2 regions of the Gordonia sp. SMJS1 genome follow, and region 2 is predicted to be linked to the other one. Evidence: riboswitches for the same ligand, from Rfam matches in the RefSeq annotation. Region 2 holds a riboswitch; the other holds the start of a gene.
The links. A riboswitch is a leader RNA that binds a small molecule or an ion and turns the genes downstream of it on or off. The one in region 2 is predicted to bind cobalamin.
Positions count from the first base shown of each region.

Region 1: linked by a shared signal. The riboswitch ahead of QAD21_RS05120 (iron ABC transporter permease) and the one ahead of QAD21_RS08485 (CbtB-domain containing protein) in region 2 are both predicted to bind cobalamin.

Region 1 covers NZ_CP123381.1:1,113,797-1,124,279, forward strand. The annotation lists gene rplK (50S ribosomal protein L11) at 1-215, shown strand, start outside; partial or broken gene rplA (50S ribosomal protein L1) at 298-1,013, shown strand; gene QAD21_RS05105 (HNH endonuclease signature motif containing protein) at 1,084-2,727, opposite strand; gene QAD21_RS05110 (ABC transporter substrate-binding protein) at 2,933-4,012, opposite strand; gene QAD21_RS05115 (ABC transporter ATP-binding protein) at 4,024-4,830, opposite strand; gene QAD21_RS05120 (iron ABC transporter permease) at 4,854-5,933, opposite strand; cobalamin riboswitch at 5,980-6,158, opposite strand; gene QAD21_RS05125 (L-lactate dehydrogenase) at 6,275-7,228, shown strand; gene QAD21_RS05130 (alpha/beta fold hydrolase) at 7,231-8,115, opposite strand; gene QAD21_RS05135 (hypothetical protein) at 8,241-8,633, shown strand; gene QAD21_RS05140 (excalibur calcium-binding domain-containing protein) at 8,784-9,056, shown strand; gene QAD21_RS05145 (AraC family transcriptional regulator) at 9,078-9,554, shown strand; gene QAD21_RS05150 (VOC family protein) at 9,551-10,009, shown strand; gene QAD21_RS05155 (DUF1275 family protein) at 10,060-10,483, shown strand, end outside.
Region 2 covers NZ_CP123381.1:1,847,995-1,858,477, reverse strand. The annotation lists gene QAD21_RS08500 (acyl-CoA dehydrogenase family protein) at 1-958, opposite strand, end outside; gene QAD21_RS08495 (histidine phosphatase family protein) at 1,072-1,569, opposite strand; partial or broken gene QAD21_RS08490 (CbtA family protein) at 1,587-2,416, opposite strand; gene QAD21_RS08485 (CbtB-domain containing protein) at 2,423-2,659, opposite strand; cobalamin riboswitch at 2,695-2,855, opposite strand; gene QAD21_RS08480 (ATP-dependent helicase) at 2,873-7,480, shown strand; gene QAD21_RS08475 (DNA-formamidopyrimidine glycosylase family protein) at 7,489-8,280, shown strand; partial or broken gene QAD21_RS08470 (pyridoxamine 5'-phosphate oxidase family protein) at 8,297-8,717, opposite strand; gene glpD (glycerol-3-phosphate dehydrogenase) at 8,807-10,483, opposite strand, start outside.

The DNA of each region.
Region 1 (10,483 bases), 730 kb from region 2:
AGACCCCGCCGGCTGCGAAGCTCCTGCTGAAGGCCGCCGGCCTGCAGAAGGGCTCCGGCGAGCCCCACACCAACAAGGTCGGCAAGGTGAGCATGGACCAGGTCCGTGAGATTGCCAAGACCAAGGCCGAAGACCTGAACGCCAATGACATCGACCAGGCCGCGAAGATCATCGCCGGTACTGCTCGGTCCATGGGCATCACCGTCGAAGGCTGACGGACCTCATCATCACCGTGGGAGGGCCGGCTCGGCCCGCACCACACACCCCGCCGACTGACGGCGGAGAAGGAACAGAGCAATGAGCAAGAAGAGCAAGGCCTACGCGCCGCGGCCGAGAAGGTCGACAAGACCAAGCTGTACAGCCCGCTGGAGGCTGTGGAGCTGGCCAAGGACACGTCGTCGAAGAACACCGACGCGACCGTCGAGGTCGCGATGCGGCTGGGCGTCGACCCCCGTAAGGCAGACCAGATGGTTCGAGGCACCGTCAATCTGCCGCACGGCACCGGTAAGACTGCCCGCGTGATCGTGTTCGCCGCCGGCGACAAGGCCGCTGAGGCCACCGCCGCCGGTGCCGACGAGGTCGGCGCCGAGGATCTGATCGAGCGCATCCAGGGCGGTTGGCTGGACTTCGACGCCGCGATCGCCACCCCGGATCAGATGGCCAAGGTCGGCCGTATCGCGCGTGTCCTCGGACCCCGCGGCCTGATGCCGAACCCGAAGACGGGCACCGTGACCACCGACGTCACCAAGGCTGTCAACGACATCAAGGGCGGCAAGATCAACTTCCGCGTCGACAAGGCTGCGAACCTGCACTTCGTCATCGGCAAGGCTTCGTTCGACCCGGCCAAGCTGGCCGAGAACTACGGCGCTGCCTACGACGAGATCATGCGCGCCAAGCCGTCGGCCGCCAAGGGCCGCTACATCAAGAAGGTCACCGTCTCCACGACGACGGGCCCGGGCATCCCGGTCGACCCGGCGGTCACCCGCAACTTCGCGGAGGCACCGCAGGCCTGATCTGATCAGGCGCACTGACACCCACGAGGGGCCCGGCATTCCGATGCCGGGCCCCTCGTGTTGTGTGCAATCACGCGTGGTCGGTGAGTATGCGTGCGAGTGCGGCTTCGACCGGGGTCAGCGGTGGGGTGGTGAGGTGCTCCGGCGGTGTTCGCGGATGGACGAGTTCTCGGTAGGCGAGTTCGAGGCGCCGGCCGCGGTCGCCGTAGCCGACGGCGTCGGGCCGCGACTGGTGTGGGCGCGAGTCATCGCCGGACCTGGTGGCAGGTCCGTGGATCTCGTTGCGCACGGTGTTCAGGTGTTGGGCGAACCGCCGGGGCATGTCGGGTCGGCGGTTGAGGCGTTCGGGGTTGGGCGGGGCGCCGGGTTCGACGTTCAACCGCCACAGGCAGCGGCCTTCGTCGGGTCCGGACCGTTCGATGCGGGTGGTGTATTGGCCGGGTTGGTCGCCGACCATCCGGTTATGACGGGGGCAGGCAGGGGCGAGATCATCGATGTCGGTGAGACCGCCCTTGGCCCAGTCCCGTTGTGCGTGGTGGAGTTCGACCTGGGTGGCGGGCTGGTCGCAGCCGGGTGCCGAGCATACTTCCCCGTCGGGGCGGGCGAAGGAGACGAGGCGCTGTTCGCGGGTCGCCAGGCGTTTGCCCCGCCCGAAGTGCAGCGGCACAGCGGTGGCGTCTTTGAAGATCGCCAACCAAGGTTGGACGTCACCGGCCATCGCGATCAGGTCCCGGATGGGCAGCAGGGTGCCGGTGGCGGTGGTGGCGAGTCCGGCTTCTCGGATCAGGTCCCCGAGGTCGGCTTTGACGATCAGTTGCACGGGCAGGCCGCGGTGCGAGGTTCCCAGTGTTCCGTCGGCGAAGCCTGCGGCCAGGGCGGCGTCGAGCGCGTCGTGATTCGTTTGGGCGAGAGTGCGACCGTCGCGGTCGGCTGCGGCGGTCAGGGCGTCGGGGTCGGCGGTGCCGGCCGGGCCTTGGGGCGAGGCGGGGTCGTCGGGGTTGTTGAGTCCGGGTTTGCCCCATACGGCGAACATCATCGTCAGTCGGGCGGCAAGTGCTGGAGTGAGGGTGCCCGATATTTTGGCTGTCCCGTCGGCGCGTTGCCGACCGATCCACAGGCCGCGGCGTCGTTTCTGGTCGGTGTCGTCGGTCAGTGTGCCGTCGGGGTCGAGGTGGGCAAGCAGGCGGGCACCGAGTTGGGTGATCTCGGCGGGGGTGTGGGCTTCGGCGATCTCGGCCATCTGTCGTTCGGCGGCGACTTTGATGTCGTGGTCGATGGTGCCGGGGATGCGGTCGAGGACGTCGAGGGTGGCTTGTACGTGCGCGGTGCCGACCGCGCCTTGTGCGAAAGCTTCGGCGAGGCAGGGGTATTCGGGTGGGAGTACCTCGCCGCCGAGGCTGGTGCGGTGGGCGGTGGCGTCCATCTGCTTACGGCGGCGCATCGGGTTCGACACCCGTAACCGGTGCGTCATGTACTGCATGAGGGAGCGGCAGCCGGCCTTGCGTGGCAGGTCGCGAGCGACGGCCTGATCGATCTGCCGGTCACCGGCGACGGTCAGACGTGCGATGGCGCGTTCGGTCTCCGCGGCCACTTCAGCGAGTTCGGCATCGGTACACGGCGACAGATCCACGGTCTGCAACTCACCGAGGATGCGGTGCAGGTCGGCCACCAACTCGAGGGCACGCGGTCGCCGCGACGCTTGTTCGTCAGACATGGTCACCCCCCGAGAACCGTTGCCGCGAATGTACGTTCGAGTGTACACCGGTGCGAGCGCATTGCAAGCCAAAACTGATGTTGTGCAACGCTATTCAAAGCCGGTAACGTGTCGGTGCCTCGTGGTAGGGGTCCACCGACTTCTCCGTGGGGCGGCGGCATGACGATCGCCGCGGCCCCACGTGTTCAACGGGGCGTCCCGCGACTCACTCCAGCCAGTTGTTGCCCCCGAGGTCCAATTGCGCGAAATCCAGGGACGGGGTGATACCGGATTCCGGTGCTAGGCCGTGGTTCTCGAGAACGCCGCGCATGATCTCGGCGGCGTCGATGTTGAGTGGGCTCGACACCCACATCGCGTACGGCAGGTTCACGAAGCGGTTCTCGCGCACCGCCTTCAGGTTCCGGCTCGCGGGATTCGATCGCAGGGCGGCGATCTTCTCGTCGACCGACTGGCCGGGATAGTCGACGAACACGATGACGTCGGGGTCCGCGGTGGTGAGGCGTTCCCAGCTCACGGCGGTCCAGGTGTCCTCGATGTCCTCGGTCGCGTTGCGCGCGCCCGCGGCGTCGATGATGCCCTGCGGGCCGCCGAAGGATCCGGAGGAAAAGATGGTGTCGGAGACGCTGTCGAAGACGAACACGGTCGGTTTCGCGGCGGGTTGTGGTGCGGCGCGCAGCTTCTCGAGGCGGTCGGCCACCTCGTCGGCCGCGGCGGCGCCCTGCTCGGGATTGCCGGTGAGGGTGCCGATGTTGCGCAGATCGGTGTCGAGCGCGACCCACGGGTCCATGGTGCCGCGCTGCGCCTCGCCCTCGGTCTGCCGGCACGCCTCGGACAACTGGTACACGTCGATGCCGTGTCCGGCGAGGATCTCGGGTGTGATCCCGCGCGACTCGCTCATGCCGTAGTTGTATCCGGCATACAGCACTTGGGGTTTCGCCGCGACGATGTTCTCGAGGGTGGGACGTTCGGTCGCGACCTCGTTCAGCGTGTCGACCTGGGGTCCGTACTCCAGCCGCAGGACGTCCTTGTCCCGGGCGAGCGCGCTGACCGCCACCATGTTGTCACGGGCACCCGCGGCGAGTGCGATCGCGATCATGCCGCCGTCGTTGACGAACAACCGGTCGAGGGGTTGCGGGTAAGCGACGTCGGCTCCGCAATTCGATATGGCGACAGTGCTTTCCGACGCCACAGTGCTGTCGGCACCGCAGGCGGTGGCAGTTCCCAGCGTCAGAGCCGCCGCCACGATGGCGACGGTCGGGTGGACTCGGGACGTACGTATGGTCAAAGGATGTCCTCTCACGGGATGTCTTTCGTCAGAGTGCTGGGGGCGGGTGTGGTGGTGGGAGTGTTCAGGAGCAGATGGGGCAGGCCCGTCGATGGATGGTCGACGACGGTGCCGGACACCTCGAAGACGTCGGCCAGCAGAGCCGGCGTCAGCACCTCGACCGGTGGCCCGTGCACGATGACACCGCCGTCGGAAACCACTGCGACGGAGTCGAAGTGACGCAACACGAGGTCGAGGTCGTGCATCGCCGCGACCACGGTGGCGTCGAGCTCGTCGAGAACCTCCATCAGTCGTAGTCGCCAGGCGGCGTCCAGGTGATTGGTGGGTTCGTCGAGCACCAGGATCGGGGTCTGCTGAGCGAGCGCACGGGCGAGGACGACGCGGTGCCGTTCGCCGCCGGACAGCTGGGTGCACGAGCGGGTGCCCCAGCCGTCGAGCCCGACCTGGATCAACGCGCGATCGACCACCGTCTTGTCGTCGGAACTCCCGGTGGACCAGGCCGACCGGTACGGGGTCCGGCCGAGGCCGACCGCCTCGGCGACCGTCAGCTCCGCGGAGGGCTGTTCCTCCTGGCCGACCACCGCCATCGACATGGCGCGGCGTCGCGAGGGGATGCGGTGGAGGTCGTCTCCGTTCACCTCGACGGTGCCGGCGGCCGGGCGTTCGAGACCGCACAGCGTGCGCAGCAGGGTGGTCTTGCCGGAACCGTTGGGCCCGACGATGGCCAGTCGGGTGCCGGCGGGGACCGCGAGATCGACATCCCGCAGTACGACGCGGCCACCGCGACGGCACGCAAGCGCGTTCGCGCGCAACGACATCGACGATGCGCGGGCGGGATCGGTCACGAGCCACCCCCAAACACGTATTGGCGTCGTCCCATGAGGAACAGGAAGATCGGTGCCCCGATCAGTCCGGTCACGATGCCCAGCGGCATCTCGCGCGGTGCGGCCGCCACCCGCGAGATCACGTCGACCCACACCAGGAAGAGCGCACCGCCGCAGACCGCCACCGGCAACATCGCGCGGTGGGTGGCGCCGACCAGGAGTCGCGCCGCGTGCGGGACGATCAGACCGACGAAGCCGATGCCGCCCGCCACCGCGACGAGCACGCCGACCAGGAGACCCTGGACACCGAACAGCGCGTTGCGCATCGCGCGTACCGGCACGCCCAGCGACGTCGCGGTGTCGGTGCCGGCCGCGTAGGCATCGAGCCAGGAGTGGATGGCGAGCATGGCCACGACGGTGGCCAGCACGACCACCCCGGCGATCTGCACTTTCGCCCAGGTGGCCCCGGCGACGCTGCCGAGCATCCAGAACATCACGTTGTCGGCGGCGTGCGGGTCGGCGGCGGTGAACACCAGCAGCGACGACAATGCCATGAATGCCGACGACAGCACGACGCCGGACAGGATGAGACGGAGCGCGGTCAGCCCGCCCTGGGCGCGGGCCACCAGGTACACCGTGACGGTGGCGGCCAGCGCGCCGAGTAGCGCCCCGCCGGACAGCGCCCAGACGCCCAGTCCCGCGAGCACGCCGAGGGTCATCACCGCGGTGGCCCCGACCGCCGCGCCGGCGGACACACCCAGCAGGTACGGTTCGGCCAGCGGGTTGCGGACCAGGGCCTGCATGAGTGCGCCGGCCAGCGCCAGCCCGGCTCCGACCAGCGCGGCCAGCACGGACCGGGGCAACCGGAGATCCCAGATGATGACGGCGTGCGCGGAGTCGAGCTCGGCCCCGGTCATCCGGCCGACGACGGTGTGCCACACGTCGCCGACGGGGATGGTCTCCGCGCCGAAAGCGGTGGCCAGGGCGATGCTGAGGAGGGTGAGGACGAACAGTACTGCGGCTAGCGGCGTCGACGGGAGTCGCCGGACCGACGGGGCGGTCGCGCTCTCGGTCGTGCCGTCGGTACGACGGGACACGGGTGGTACTGCCTATCGGTCTGGGTATCTGTGCGCGAGATACACGATGGACTCGAGCGAGAACGGCCGGTAATCGGACTCGGGATCGTGGCGCCGGCGCCTTCCCGGGTCGCCCCGGTGTCCGCGCCGAATCCGTCTCCCATACCGTTGCGCGCCAGTCCCGGATTCACACCGGGTTCCCTGACACCCACGTGTGCGGGTGTGACCGTTCTCGGGGCTCACGCTATCAACATCGACCGCCGACCGAACGCGCGGTCGGCGGCGCAGCCCGGACAGCCGACACGCGAGCACCTACGCTGGGTGCCGACGATCGATGAACCCGACGCGGAAACGGTGAAGCGATGGACGTACGAGACACGAAGCTGGCCATCATCGGGGCGGGTGCGGTGGGCACCGCGATCGCCTACTCGTCCCTCATCCGAGGTGTCGCACGGACCATCGCCCTCCTCGACATCAACGCTGCCAAGGTGACCGCCGAGGTGCTCGACATGTCGCATGGCCTCGAGTTCGTGCCCCGCGCGGACATCATCGGATCCGACGACGTGTCGGTGTGTGCGGACGCCGACGTCGTCGTGTTCACCGCCGGCGCGAAGCAGAAGCCCGGGCAGTCGCGCCTCGAATTGGCCGAGGCCACAATCGGTCTGACACGCGCCATCCTCCCCGGGGTCTTGGCGGTGGCCCCGAACGCGATCTATGTGATGGTCACCAATCCCGTCGACATCGTCACCTACGCCGCCCAGGAGATCAGCGGGCTGTCACCGCACCAGGTCTTCGGCTCGGGCACGGTGCTGGACTCGTCCCGGCTGCGATTCCTGATCGCGCAGCACTGCGGGGTCGCGGTGCAGAGCGTGCACTCCTACATCGTCGGCGAACACGGCGACAGTGAGATCCCGCTGTGGAGTTCGGCGTCGATCGGGGGCGTGCCGCTCACCTCGTGGACGCCGCTGCCCGGCCGTCCGGCGATGGACGCCGTTGCGCGCGAACGTATTCACCACGAGGTCGTACATGCCGCGTACACCATCATCGAGGGCAAGGGGGCGACGAACTACGCGATCGGTCTGGCCTCGACGCGCATCGTCGAGGCGATCCTGAACAACGAACACCGGGTGCTGCCGGTGTCGACGCGGGCGGACGGCATCGAGGGGCTCGACGGCGTGTGCCTCTCGTTGCCGACCGTCGTCGACCGCGGTGGTGCCCAGACCCGGCTCGATGTCCCGCTGTCGGACTCCGAGCGGGCGGGTCTGCTGGCATCGGCGGAAACGCTGCGCGGGATGCAGGCGCGGTTCGGGTTCTGACGTCACACGGGGACGGTCCCGCGCAGGAACTCGAGCTGATCGGCGACCACCCGCTCGAAGTCGGCGCCGACGTAGATGTCGAAATGTCCTGCCGGATAACGAATCACTCGCGCTGCCGGGGCGCGGCGGGCGTACCGGGCAGTCGGTCCGGCCGGCGCCACGGTGTCCTCGTCGCAGATGCACACGAGCGTGGGACAGGTGAGCTTTCGCAATGACCGACCAGGCGTGTGCAGCGGGATGGCGAGACCGACCCGCGCGGCGACCTCGTTGATGAACTCCAGGTCGTCGGGCACCAGCGGCAGGTATCCCGACACCGCGTCGGGTGCCGTCATCAAGGCGGCCGAGCCGGACGCACCGGCGAGGCCGACGGTGACCGGCGGACGGCCCAGTGCCGAACCCGCCAGATCCGCGAGCGCGCGCACGGTCACCTTTGCCCCGGACGCCACTCCCAGGGCAGCGGTGGAGGCTGTTCCACTGGTGAAGGGGCACTGGGAAATCACCGCGGCCACCCGGCCGTCGCGTTCGCCCGCGACGAGGGCGTGTCCGCCGCCGAAGGAGGTGCCCCACAGCACTATCCGTGAGGTGTCGACACCGCTGAGTGTTCGGGCGAAGGCGATTGCCGCGGCCCAGTCGTCGAGTTGGCGGCGAATGGACAGCAGCTGTCGCGGTTCGCCGTCGCTGTCACCGAAGTGGCGGTAGTCGAACACCAGGCACGAGTATCCCGCGGCGGTGAAACGCTCGGCGAACGCGTCCAGGCGCATCCGCCGGACCGCACCGAGCCCGTGTGCCATCACGATGACCGGTGCCGGAGTGGTTCCCTCGGGCCGGTACCACCAGGCCCGGCATGTCGTCCCGGACGAATCGAACTCGACGTCGTTCCTGCTCATCGTTCCCCCGCTGTCGGTGATTGCCTGGCCGGACTGTACCAATACGCGTTGTCGGATGGCAGGCTTGCCGGAGGCTGTGGAAAGCGAGATGGAACCCGACGTCGACGCTGCTAGCGTCTGCCGTCGTGAAGAGATTGATAGCGGGGGCGTTGATCGCCGGAACAGCAGTACTCGGATTGACTGTGGGCGCGGGTGATTCCAGCGCCAAGATCAAGCCGGGCAACTACAAACATCAGCAGCTCATCTACGGGGTCATCCCGACTCCGGAGTCGAACGTCCGGGTCATCGGCAACGGGTTGTACACCGACTACTACGGACTCGGACCGTGGAATCTGTCGCGTCAGCAGATCCAGCACACGAAGAGTGGTGGCGTCGTCGCGTTGACCGCGGACCCGCCCGTGCAGTGGTACCAACGGGTCGAGTATCGGCGTACCAAGAACGGTTACGTCGGCACGACGTACATCTACGGTGGTATCCCGCTGGGTAACGTCCTGCTCAAGGAACAACCCCGCCGCTGACCCCGCGCCTTCCGATCCCGGGTCCGGCCGACGGCGTGTCCGTCGGCCGGACCAATCTTCGCGTCGCATGCGCTTTTCGCCGGCTGGAACCCGTAGTGTCACCTAGTCACGTTGAGGTGTCGGGGGACACTACGAAGAAGGTCAAGCACGATGCGTTGCTCGCGAAAGATGGTTCTCGGATTCCTGGCCGCGGCGTCGATGACGGTCGCTCCGCTGATGGTGGCGGCACCCGCCTCGGCGGCTACCGACTACGGCAATTGCACCGAACTGCGCGGCGACTACCCGCACGGTGTCGGCAAGACCGGCGCCGTCGACTCGACGTCGGGTACGCCGGTCACGACGTTCACCGTCGACGACGAACTGTACGAGGCGAACTCCGAGAGCGACCGCGACGGGGACGGCATCGCCTGCGAGAAGCACTGAGCGTGCGTCACACTGGGTGACGTGTTCACCCAGGTCGAGGACGAGAACCGCCGGTTGCTCCGTGCGCGCGACGCCATCGACCGCTCCTACGCCGACGACCTCGACATCGCAACGCTCGCCCGCATCGCGCTGATGTCGCCGTCGCACTTCATCCGCCGGTTCCGGGCCGTGTTCGGGGAGACGCCGCACCGCTACCTGCAGCGTCGGCGCATCGAGCGGGCCTGTGCCCTCCTTCGGACCACCGACGTCCCGGTGCTCGACGTCGCGTTGCTGGTCGGCTACGACAGTCCTGGCACGTTCGGCCGGACGTTCAGCCGAATCGTCGGCTCCAGTCCCACGGCCTACCGGCAGCGTGTCGCTCCGATTCCCGTTCCCGGTTGCTTCGTGCGCCGGTGGACCAGGCCGAGCGATGCTGCCACCGGGGTCCCGCGAGCGGCCGAAGTGAGCGATTTCGGAGAAGCGCCGGCCGGGCCGCCGGTCGTATCGTCGGGCGCATGATCAACGGCATCGGTATCCATTCCGTCTACGTCCTCGATCAGGACGTCGCACTCGACTTCTACGTCGGCACACTCGGTTTCACGGTCGACACCGACGTCGACATGGGTTTCATGCGGTGGTTGACGATCGCGCCGCCCGGTCAACCCGACCGGCTCATCCTGCTCGAGAAGCCCGGGCCGCCCGCGCTTTCCGACGAGACCGCCGCGAAGATCCGCGACCTCGTGACGCAGGGGGCGATGCCGGTGACGATCCTGTCGACCGACGATTGCCGCGGCACCCACGCGGCGCTCGTCGCACGCGGCGTCGAGTTCACCCAGGACCCCGAAGACCAGCCCTACGGCACCGATTGTGCGTTCCGGGACCCGTTCGGCAATGCGTTGCGAATGACCCAGCGGGCCGTCGCCGCCCGGCCGATCCGAGCCGAGGACATCGCCTGCTGGGCACCGGACGATTGACCTGGTCCGCCGACCATCCCGACCGGCACGCAGGCGTTAGATTCGTGCCCATGGCGGTCCGACTCGACAAGTACCTGAGCAGCAACCACCCGGACATCGCGATCGCGGCGGCGTTGCTGTTCCTGGCCGGGCTCATCGACGCCATCGCGTTCGTCGTGCTCAAGGGCAGCTTCGTCGCGTTCATGTCCGGCAACTCGACGATCCTGGGAGCGTCGACCGCCGCGGGCCGGTGGTCGACGATCGCGATCGTCGCCGGACTCGTCGCGGCCTTCTTCGGCGGGGCCGTGGGCGGCGCGGCACTCGGTCGCTGGGGCGGACAGCACTCGCCGGTCTGGGTTCTCGTGGCCGTGACGGTGACGCTTCTCGCCGGCACCGTTGTCGCGCTGACCGCGTCGCCGACGGCCGGGATGATCGTGGTGGCGACGGCGACCGGCGCGATCAACTCGGCACTGTCGCACACCTCGACGGTGCCGG
Region 2 (10,483 bases):
TGCGCGCGACCTCCATCTCGGCCAGCTTGAGCTGGATGAGCTGGAACTGTGCGATCTCCTGGCCCCACAGCTTGCGGTTCTTCGCGTAGTCGATCGAAAGATGTTGCGCCTCGTTGATGATGCCCAGCGACAGGGCCGCGATCCCGACCCGCTCCGCGGTGAAACCGGCCTTGGCGCCTTCGGATCCGCGCGCGTCCGAACCGGTGTCCTCGGTCTCGCCGAGCAGGCGGTCCTTGCCGACGCGCACGTTGTCGAAGAACAGCTCGCCCGTCGGCGAACTCATCATGCCCATCTTCTTGAACGGCTTGCCCTGGGTCAGTCCCGGCATCCCCTTGTCGAGGACGAACGACAGGACCTTACGGTCCCGCATCGGGGTGCCGCTGCCGTCGTCGAGCTTGGCGAACACGACGATGGTGTCGGCGTAGGGGCCATTGGTGATGAAGGTCTTCTGCCCGTTGAGGATGTAGTCGTCACCATCGCGACGGACCGTTGTCTTCATACCGCCCAGCGCGTCCGATCCGGAGTCGGGTTCGGTGATCGCCCAGGCGCCGACCTTCTCCATCGTGACCAGTTCGGGCAGCCACCGCTTCTTCTGGGCGAGCGTGCCCTTGCCGCGGATGGTCGAGGCGGTCAGGCCCATGCTCACGCCCAGGGATGCGACGAGACCGAGACAGACCCCCGCCAGTTCGATGTTGACCATCATGAACATCGAGCCGCCCATACCGCCGCCGTCGCCCGAGGGCTTCTTCTTCTCCCCGTTGGCCTCGGCCTCGAGTTCCTTCTCGAGAGCGTCCTTGGCCATCGCGTCGACACCGAAGCTCGACAGCAGTTTGCGAGTGATGTCGTAGGGCGGCAGCGTGCCGGATTCGAGTTCGTCGAGATGTGGCCGGATCTCCTTGTCGATGAACGCCCGCAGGGCGTCCCGAACCATCAGATCTTCTTCGGACCACTCGAACATCGTCACACTCCCAGACCGGTGTCCGCGCAGGGGCGAACACGTTTCAGTTTTGTCGTCCCCAACTGTGTCAGGAGTCACTGCCGATGTCTAGGTACGTCGTCGCAGATCTGTTCCTACCGAGCATCGGTGCAGGTGTAGAGGGTGGCCGGACGCACCTCCCGCGCGAAGAACCCGTCCGCATCGACGCACAGCAGGGCCTGCGCCACCGGCATCGCGACCACCACGTAGCCATCGCCGTGCTCGGCCTGCCCGGCACGCCAGGCATGGACTCGGTCGACGAACTGCGCGACACTCTCACCCCCGTGCGGGCGGGCCTCCGGGTCGGTGAACCACCCGCCGAGGTCGACGGGGTCGATCTCCTCCGGGGACAGGCCCGACCACGCACCGACATCGAGCGTCCGCAGCGCGTCGTCGACGATGAGGCCGCCTGTCGCGCCGAGTATCTCGGCGGTGGCGCGGGTCGCCGCCTCCGGGCCGCAGATGTCGATCGGGCGGGTGAGCGACGCGCTCAGAGCGAGCACGTCGCGTCGACCACGCTGATCGAGAACCGGGTCACCGCCGAACCGCACCGACCGGTTGGGGCCGGTGCGACCGGCGGTGATGATCTGCATTCCGGGCAGTGATCGCCTCAGTTCGGCACGGAGACCGCGCGAGCGCGGTCAGTCGCCTGCGACCGGGCCATCGCCCCCACGATCAGAGCGAACGAGACGGTGAGAACCGTCCACAGAATGACCTGGTTGGCGATCGCATACACCCGGAAATCCCCGATCACGTCACCGGGAAAGCCCGGGAACACGATCTGTCCGGCGTCGTCGCGGACCGGGCCGGGGACCTCGCTGAACGACGGCAGGAAGGCGAGCACGATCGCGATGCCGGCCAGATAGGCGACCGTGGCCGCGACCGCCGAGACCAACCCACCGATGCGCGGGCGCAACCACGACGCCAGGACCACCGCCGCGATGGCGAGGATCACCGACGACACGGTGATGGTGAGGAAGGCACCGGTTCGTTCGCCGATGGTGTCGTCGTCGCCGACGGCGGGTGGGTTCGCCGGGTAGGCGAAGAACGGGACGGCGAAGACGGCGACGAAACCGATGCCGCCGAGCACGCCCGCGACCGCACGGGGATCCGTGGCCGGATGACGGCTGCCGACGTGGCTCCACAAGACCGTGAACGCCACCGCGAAGAACGCGCCCATGCACACCGCGAACACGACGTTGCCGATCCCCGCGCCGAGGTTCTCCTGCATCGCGCGGGTGAACAACTCTCCGCCCTCACCATGGGTGTGACCACCCGGTTCGGCGGCATGGGCCAGGGCCTCCTCGGCCGCCGAGCGGGCGCTCTCGTAGTCGATGGCCTTGCCCACGACGGGTTCGAGGTAGAACGCGCGAACACGAACGAGACGATGCCGGCGATCAGACCTGCGAGCAGGCCGGCGCCGATGAACTTCTTCTCCATGTCGACTCAGTGGCAGGGGAAGCCGAGGAAATGGCGGGCGTCGTGCACGAACTCGTGCACGTGGGTGTCGGAGCCGAAGACCGACACGACCCCCTGGTCGTAACCGAGGAAGTAGTACGCCAGCCCGGCGAGCAGCACGGTCAGGCTGAGCCAGAGCGCCGCGCTCGCGACGGAGATGTTCGGTACGGGCAGGGCACGGGCCGGGGCGACCGGTGATGCCGCCTCGGTACGGGGAGCTGTCATGGTGGGTCCTTTCGCCGATCTCGCGTCGGAGAGTTCACGGGTGGTGCACGCCGGCACGGCATCCTGACTCACGCATGCCCCGTCACGTCGACCGTGTCGATCTGGGCTGCGTTCACAGTGGCGCGACCGTTCCGGACTCTCACCGGATTCCCCGTACAGGCGTGAGGAGACTGTATACCGCGTTCTGTCGTACGAGTGCGACATAGTGGAGAGATGCCCCGCCCCTCGGTGCTCGACCGCTTCACCGCCCCCACCCGGCGGTGGTTCTCGGGTGCGTTCACCGCGCCCACCGCTGCGCAGAAGGGCGCCTGGACCTCCATCGCCGACGGCGCGAACACCTTGGTCATCGCACCGACCGGGTCCGGGAAGACCCTGGCCGCGTTCCTCTGGGCTCTCGATCGGCTCGCCGCCGACGCCGGCAATCGTCCCGCGGGCACCAAGGTCGTCTACATCTCGCCGTTGAAGGCGCTGGCAGTCGACGTCGAGCGCAACCTGCGCGCACCGCTGACCGGCATCACCCGGGCGGCCCAGGAGCTGAACCTTCCGGAGCCCAACATCACCGTGGGCGTGCGGTCGGGCGACACCTCCGCCGCCGATCGGCGTGCGCTGGTCAAAACCCCACCCGACATCCTCATCACCACCCCCGAGTCGCTGTACCTGATGCTCACCTCGGCCGCGCGGGAGAGTCTCACCGGCGTGGAGGCGATCATCGTCGACGAGGTCCACGCGGTCGCCGCGACCAAACGAGGTACCCATCTCGCGCTGACCCTCGAGCGCCTCGACGAACTGCTGGACAAACCCGCCCAGCGGATCGGCCTCTCGGCGACGGTCCGCCCGCCCGAGGTGGTCGCGGGGTTCCTGTCCGGCGCCGCGCCGTGCCAGGTGGTCAAACCGAAGGCCGACAAGACATTCGACCTGCGCGTCGACGTCCCCGTCGAGGACATGGCCAACATCCCGCCGCCGGTGTCCGATGCCGACCCCGCGGCGCTGGACGACGCGTTCTCGCCGACTGCCGGCTCGTTGTGGCCGTACGTCGAGGCCTCGATCGTCGACCAGATCGAGGCGAACCGCGCCACGATCGTCTTCGCCAACTCCCGACGCCTCGCCGAGAAGCTCACCGCTCGGCTCAACGAGATCCACGCCGAGCGCCACGGCGAGCCTGCCGAACCGACCGGCAATCCGTCGGTCGCGGGCGGCGCCCCGGCGTTCGTGATGGGCAGCGGCGCGAGCTCCGGCGCCGAGCCGGTTCTCGCCCGCGCCCATCACGGCTCGGTCAGCAAGGAGCAGCGCGCCCAGATCGAGGACGACCTGAAGGCCGGCCGCCTCTCGTGTGTGGTGGCCACCAGCTCACTCGAACTCGGCATCGACATGGGTGCGGTCGATCTCGTCATCCAGGTGGAGTCCCCGCCGTCGGTGGCGAGTGGACTGCAGCGGATCGGCCGCGCCGGGCACCAGGTCGGCGAGATCAGCCAGGGCATCCTCTACCCCAAGCACCGCACCGATCTGCTGCACTGCACGGTGACGGTGGGCCGGATGCTCGACGGCGCGATCGAGGAGATCAAGGTCCCGCAGAATCCGCTCGACATCCTCGCCCAGCAGACCATCGCGGCGGCCGCGGTCGACGACCTCGAGGTCGATCACTGGTACGAGGTCGTCCGGCGCGCGGCGCCCTACCGCGAACTGGGCCGGGGCGTCTTCGACGCGACCCTCGACCTGATCGCGGGCCGCTTCCCGTCCGACGAGTTCGCCGAACTGCGCCCCCGGGTGAACTGGGACCGCGACGCCGGAGTCATCACCGGCCGGCGCGGCGCCCAGCGGCTCGCCGTCACCTCGGGCGGTTCCATACCCGACCGCGGACTCTTCGGCGTGTTCATGGTCGGCGAGAAGGCCACTCGCGTAGGCGAACTCGACGAGGAGATGGTCTATGAGTCCCGAGTCGGCGATGTGTTCGCGCTGGGCGCCACCAGTTGGCGGATCGAGGACATCACCCACGACCGCGTACTCGTCTCCCCCGCGTTCGGTCAACCGGGCCGGTTGCCGTTCTGGATCGGTGACGCGATCGGACGCCCCGCCGAACTGGGCGCCGCGATCGGTGCCTTCACCCAGTCGGTCGCCGATCCCGGGAAGCTCGACGACCAGGCAGACCGGCTCGGGCTCACCGAGAACGCCCGCAGCAACCTCGCGACACTCATCGCCGAGCAGCGCGAGGCGACCGGACACCTGCCCACCGATCGCACGCTGGTCGTCGAGAGGTTCCGCGACGAACTCGGCGACTGGCGGGTGATCCTGCACTCCCCCTACGGCTTACGTGTACACGCCCCCTGGGCCAGTGCCATCTCGCAGCGCCTGCTGGAGACCCTCGGCATCGAGGGCGCCACCACCGCCTCCGACGACGGCATCATCCTGCGGATGCCCGACACCGACGACGCCCCTCCCGGAGCCGATGTGTTCCTCCTCGACCCCGACGAGGTCGAGCAACTCGTGACCGACGGTCTGGCCGACTCGTCGATGTTCGCGTCCCGTTTCCGCGAATGCGCCGCCCGCGCCCTGCTCCTGCCGCGCCGGGATCCGGGCCGGCGCGCCCCGCTGTGGCAACAGCGCCAGCGCAGCGCCCAACTGCTCTCTGTCGCATCCAAATTCCCCGACTTCCCGATCGTGCTCGAAGCCGTCCGCGAATGCCTGCAGGACGTCTACGACCTCCCCGCCCTGCTCGATCTGCTGAACCGCATCCGCACGCGCCGGATCCGGGTGGTGGAGACCGAGACCCAAAGCCCCTCTCCCTTCGCCGCGTCGCTGCTGTTCGGGTACGTGGGTGCGTTCATGTACGCCGACGACGCGCCGCTCGCCGAGCGCCGCGCGGCCGCCCTCTCCCTCGACACCAGCCTGCTGGCCCAGTTGCTCGGGCGCGTCGACCTGCGCGAGCTCCTCGATCCGGCGGTCATCGCCGACGTGATCGCCCGGCTCCAACGCCTGTCCCCCGAGCGTCAGGCGCGCGACGCCGAGGACATCGTCGACCTGCTGCGATGGCTGGGCCCGCTCACCACCGAGGAGGTCGCGGCCCGGTATCGCGGCGACGAGCCGGCCGCCGACCTGCTCACCGAGCTGCACCGGGTCGGGCAGATCATCTCGGTCAACCACAACGCACGTGCGCTGTGGGCGGCCATCGACGACACCGCCCGCCTCCGTGACGCTCTCGGGGTGCCCGCACCTCTCGGCATCCCGGCGGCCTATCTCGAGGAGGTGCCCGACCCAGTCGGAGACCTCATCGGCCGGTACGCCCGCACCCATGGCCCGTTCACCGTGCCCGAGGCCTCCGCTGCTCTGGGTATCGCGACCGGGGTCGTGCGCGACACCCTCAACCGTCTCGCATCGGAGCGACGCGTCGTCGAGGGTGACTTCCTGCCCGACGCCGGTATCGGCCCCCGGGACGGGCAATGGTGTCACGCCGACGTGCTGGGTCAGATCCGACGCGGTTCCCTGGCGGCGAGCCGCGCCGAGGTGGCTCCCGTCGGTACCGACGTCCTCACCCGGTTCCTCCTCGACTGGCAGCACGCGTCGTCGGGCACCCAGCTCCGGGGTGTCGACGGGGTGGCGACGGTCATCGACCAGCTGGCCGGGTTCCCGCTGCCGGCGTCCGCGTGGGAGTCCCTCGTACTGCCGGCCCGGGTGTCCGATTACGCAGCGCCGATGCTCGACGAACTGCTCAGCGCCGGTGAGGTCATCTGGTCCGGACACGGCCGCATCGGGAACTCCGACGGCTGGGTGGCGCTGCATCCCGCGGACGTCGCCGTCCTGACGCTGCCCGACGCCGACGAGATCGACACCACCCCGGTCCACGACGGGGTCACCGCCGCACTCGAACCCGGTGGTGCCCTGCGGTTCCCACAGATCGCCGCCGACATCAGCACCGGCACCACCACGCCGGCCGCCGACATCGAGAGTGCCCTGTGGGACCTCGTGTGGGCGGGCCGGGTCAGCAACGACAGCTTCGCGCCCGTCCGCGCCCTGCTGCAACCGCGGCGCAGCCCGTCCGCACCGCGCTCGGCGCCCGCGCATCGGGCACGCGGGCGCGCACCCCGGCTCCGGGCCGGCCTGTCGGCCCGGTACCTCACCGAACACTCCGTCGCTCCCCCGGTGTCGCCGACGGCGAGTGGCCGCTGGTTCGCCCTCGACCACCCGTCCACCGAGCCGACCATCGCCACGCAGGGCCTCTGCGATCAGTTGCTGACCCGATACGGCGTGATCACGCGCGGGAGCGTGGTCTCGGAGGAGGTGACCGGCGGCTTCGCGCGGGTCTACAAGGCGCTCACCGTGTTCGAGGACAACGGACATGTTCGTCGCGGCTACTACGTCGACGGCCTCGGCGGGGCGCAGTTCGCCTCGCCGGCCACGGTCGACGAATTGCGCCGGCATGCGCTGCCCGATCGCAAAGCGCCCCGCGAGGCAACCGTGCTGGCCGCGACGGACCCGGCCAATCCCTACGGGGCGGCGCTCGAGTGGCCGGCGTCTCGCGACGCCGAGGCCGGTCACCGCCCGGGCCGCAAACCGGGGGCGCTCGTGGTGATCGTCGACGGTGACGTGGTGTGTTTCGTCGAACGCGGCGGCAAGACGCTGCTGACGTTCAGCGACTCGATCCCGCGGCTGGAGTCGGCCGCAGGCGCGCTGGTCGCACTGGTCCGGCGGGGCCGGATCGCGCGTCTGACGATCGACCACATCGACTCGGAACCCGTGCGCGCCACCGACTTCGGCAAGGTGCTCGTCGAAGCGGGATTCTCGACGACCCCGCGCGGCATCCGGCTGCGTTTCGGTGATCATGCCTGAGGTGGACCATGCCTGAGGGCGACACCGTCTACGCGGCCGCCGCACGACTGCGGGCGGGGCTCGCGGGACGGGTGCTCGAGTCGTCGGACTTCCGCATCCCGTCGCTGGCCACCGCGGACCTCTCCGGACGCGAGGTCCTCGCGGTGCGATCGGTGGGCAAGCACCTGCTGATCGACGTCGCCGAGAGCGGTCCGGGTGTCGGCGACACCCTCAGCATCCACTCGCATCTGAAGATGGAGGGGGCCTGGCACGTTCATCCTCGCGGGCAACGGTGGCGGCGGCCCGCCTATCAAGCGCGTGCGGTCCTGCGAACTGCCGACCACGAGGCCGTGGGTTTCGACCTGGGGGTCCTTGAACTCCTCGCCGACCCGGACGCGGCGCTCGCCTACCTCGGTCCCGACCTGCTCGCCGACGACTTCGATCGTGAAGAGGCGATCCGGCGACTCGCCGCGCACCCCGACGAGACCATCGGGTCGGCACTCCTCGATCAACGCCTCATCGCGGGGATCGGCAACGTCTTCCGCAGTGAGATCTGCTTCCTCCGCCGTGTCCTCCCCACCCGGCCGGTGGGCGAGGTGGATCTCGGCCCGGTGGTCGATCTCAGCCGGCGTCTCCTGTGGGCCAACCGGATGCGCTCGGCGCGCACCACCACGGGCAACACCTCACCCAACGCGCGGATGTGGGTGTACGGCCGTCACGGTCGGTTGTGCCGGCGCTGTGCGACCCCGGTGAAGCGCGGCGAACTCGAATCCCCCGGCGGGGAGCGCTCGGTCTACTGGTGTCCCCGGTGTCAGATCTGAGGCGGCCGAGGCCCCCTCACACGGGGTAGCGCTCGGGCTCGGCCGAACTCGAAGCGGCGGGCGGTGATCGAGTCGACCGCGATCTCCACGTAGTTGTACTTCATCGTGGCGATCCACGGGCGCAGCGGCAGCTGGTCGGCCGCCTCGATCTCGTGGAGCGACACCAGTATGCGTGCCGTCCCCTTGGCGACCACACTCCACCCGTCGGTCTCGGTATGTCCGTCGGCTTCGAACGCCACTCGCGAATTCACCGCCAGCTCCGACAGTTTCGTGCCCTCGCCGGACCGCAGCATGATGCGGCCGTCGGTCGCGTGGAAGTTCACCGGGAAGATGTCGGGCTGGCCGTCGACGCTCAGTGCAATCCGACCGAGCTGCGCTCCTCCCAACAGGTCCCAGGCCTGGTCGGGGGTGAGCACCCGAACCGATTCGTCGACCATGATCTCGTCTCCTTCTCCCCACACCGATCGTCCCGCGCGACCAGGGAACGGCGACAGAGCCCAACGTCCCGACTTGACCGGAGCCACCGTCACTTCGGAACGGGCACCGGTTCGAGGATCTCGGCCCGGGCCTCGGGGGCCGCGGCGCGCAGGGCGTCGGCGGAGTCGTCGTCGGGTTGCTGCTGCGAGGCCACCTCGGCCTCCACGCGCGCGACGTAGGTCGCCACCTCGAAGTCGCGTTGCTCGGTGGTCCAGCCGAGGAGGGGCGCCAGCAGGTCGGCGACCTCGTCGGCGCAGTCGACGCCACGATGGGAGTACTCGATGGCGATGCGGGTCCGCCGGGCGAGGACGTCCTCGAGGTGCAGCGCCGCCTCGTCGACCGCGGCGTACACCACCTCCACGCGCAGATACTGCGGCGCCGCGGCCAGCGGTTGCAGCAGGCTCTTGTCGCCGTCGGCGTAGTACAGCACGTCGTCGATCAGCGAGCCGTAGCGGTTCAGCAACCGGCGAATCCGGTACGGGTGCAACCCGAATCGGCGTCCGAGGTGCTCGCACTGGTTGATGAGCGCGAAGTAACCGTCCGCCCCGAGCAGCGGGACGCGTTCGGTGATCGACGGCGCCACCCGGGTGGGGATGAAGTCGTCGCACGCGTCGACGGCGTCGGCGGCCATCACACGGTAGGTGGTGTACTTGCCGCCGGCGATCGACACGAGTCCGGGCGCGACGGTCGCGACCGCGTGTTCCCGGGACAGCTTCGAGGTCTCGTCGTCCTCCCCGGCCAACAGCGGCCGGAGGCCGGCGTAGACGCCTTCGATGTCGTCGTGGTTGAGCTTGGTGACCAGGACCTCGTTGACGCGTTCGAGGATGTAGTCGATGTCGGCGCGGGTGGCGGCCGGATGCGCGAGGTCGAGGTTCCAGTCGGTGTCGGTGGTGCCGATGATCCAGTGCGTCTCCCACGGGATGACGAACAGCACCGAGTTGGCGGTGCGCAGGATGATCGCGGTCTCGCTGACGATCCGGTCGCGCGGCACCACGATGTGCACGCCCTTGGAGGCCCGGACCTTGAAGTGCCCGCGCTGCTTGGACAGTGCCTGCACCTCGTCGGTCCACACGCCCGCGGCGTTGATCACGCAGTGGGCACGGATCTCGGTCACATCGCCGTTCTCGGTGTCGCGCACCCGGACTCCGAGCACCCGGTCGGATTCGCGCAGAAATCCGGTGACCTGGGTCGAGGTCCGGATGACCGCACCGTAATTGGCCGCTGTGCGGGCGACCGTGAGGCTGTGCCGCGCGTCGTCGACGACGGTGTCGTAGTACCGGATCCCGCCGATGAGCGAGCTGCGCTTGAGTGCCGGGGCCACGCGCAGGGCACCCGATCGGGTGACATGACGCTGTCCGGGAACGGACTTGGCGCCGCCCATCCGGTCGTAGAGGAAGATGCCGGCTCCGACATACGGCCGCTCCCACACCCGTTGCGTGAGCGGATACAGGAACGGCAACGGCTTGACCAGATGTGGCGCGAGGAACCGGAGCGACAACTCGCGTTCGCGTAGAGCCTCACGCACGAGGCCGAATTCGAGCTGCTCGAGATAGCGGAGGCCGCCGTGGAACATCTTCGACGACCGGCTCGATGTGCCCGAGGCGATGTCGCGTGCCTCGACCAGCGCGACGCGCAGACCGCGTGTCGCGGCGTCGAGTGCGGCACCGACACCCACCACGCCGCCACCGATGACCACCACGTCGAACTGTTCCTCCCCGAACCTCCG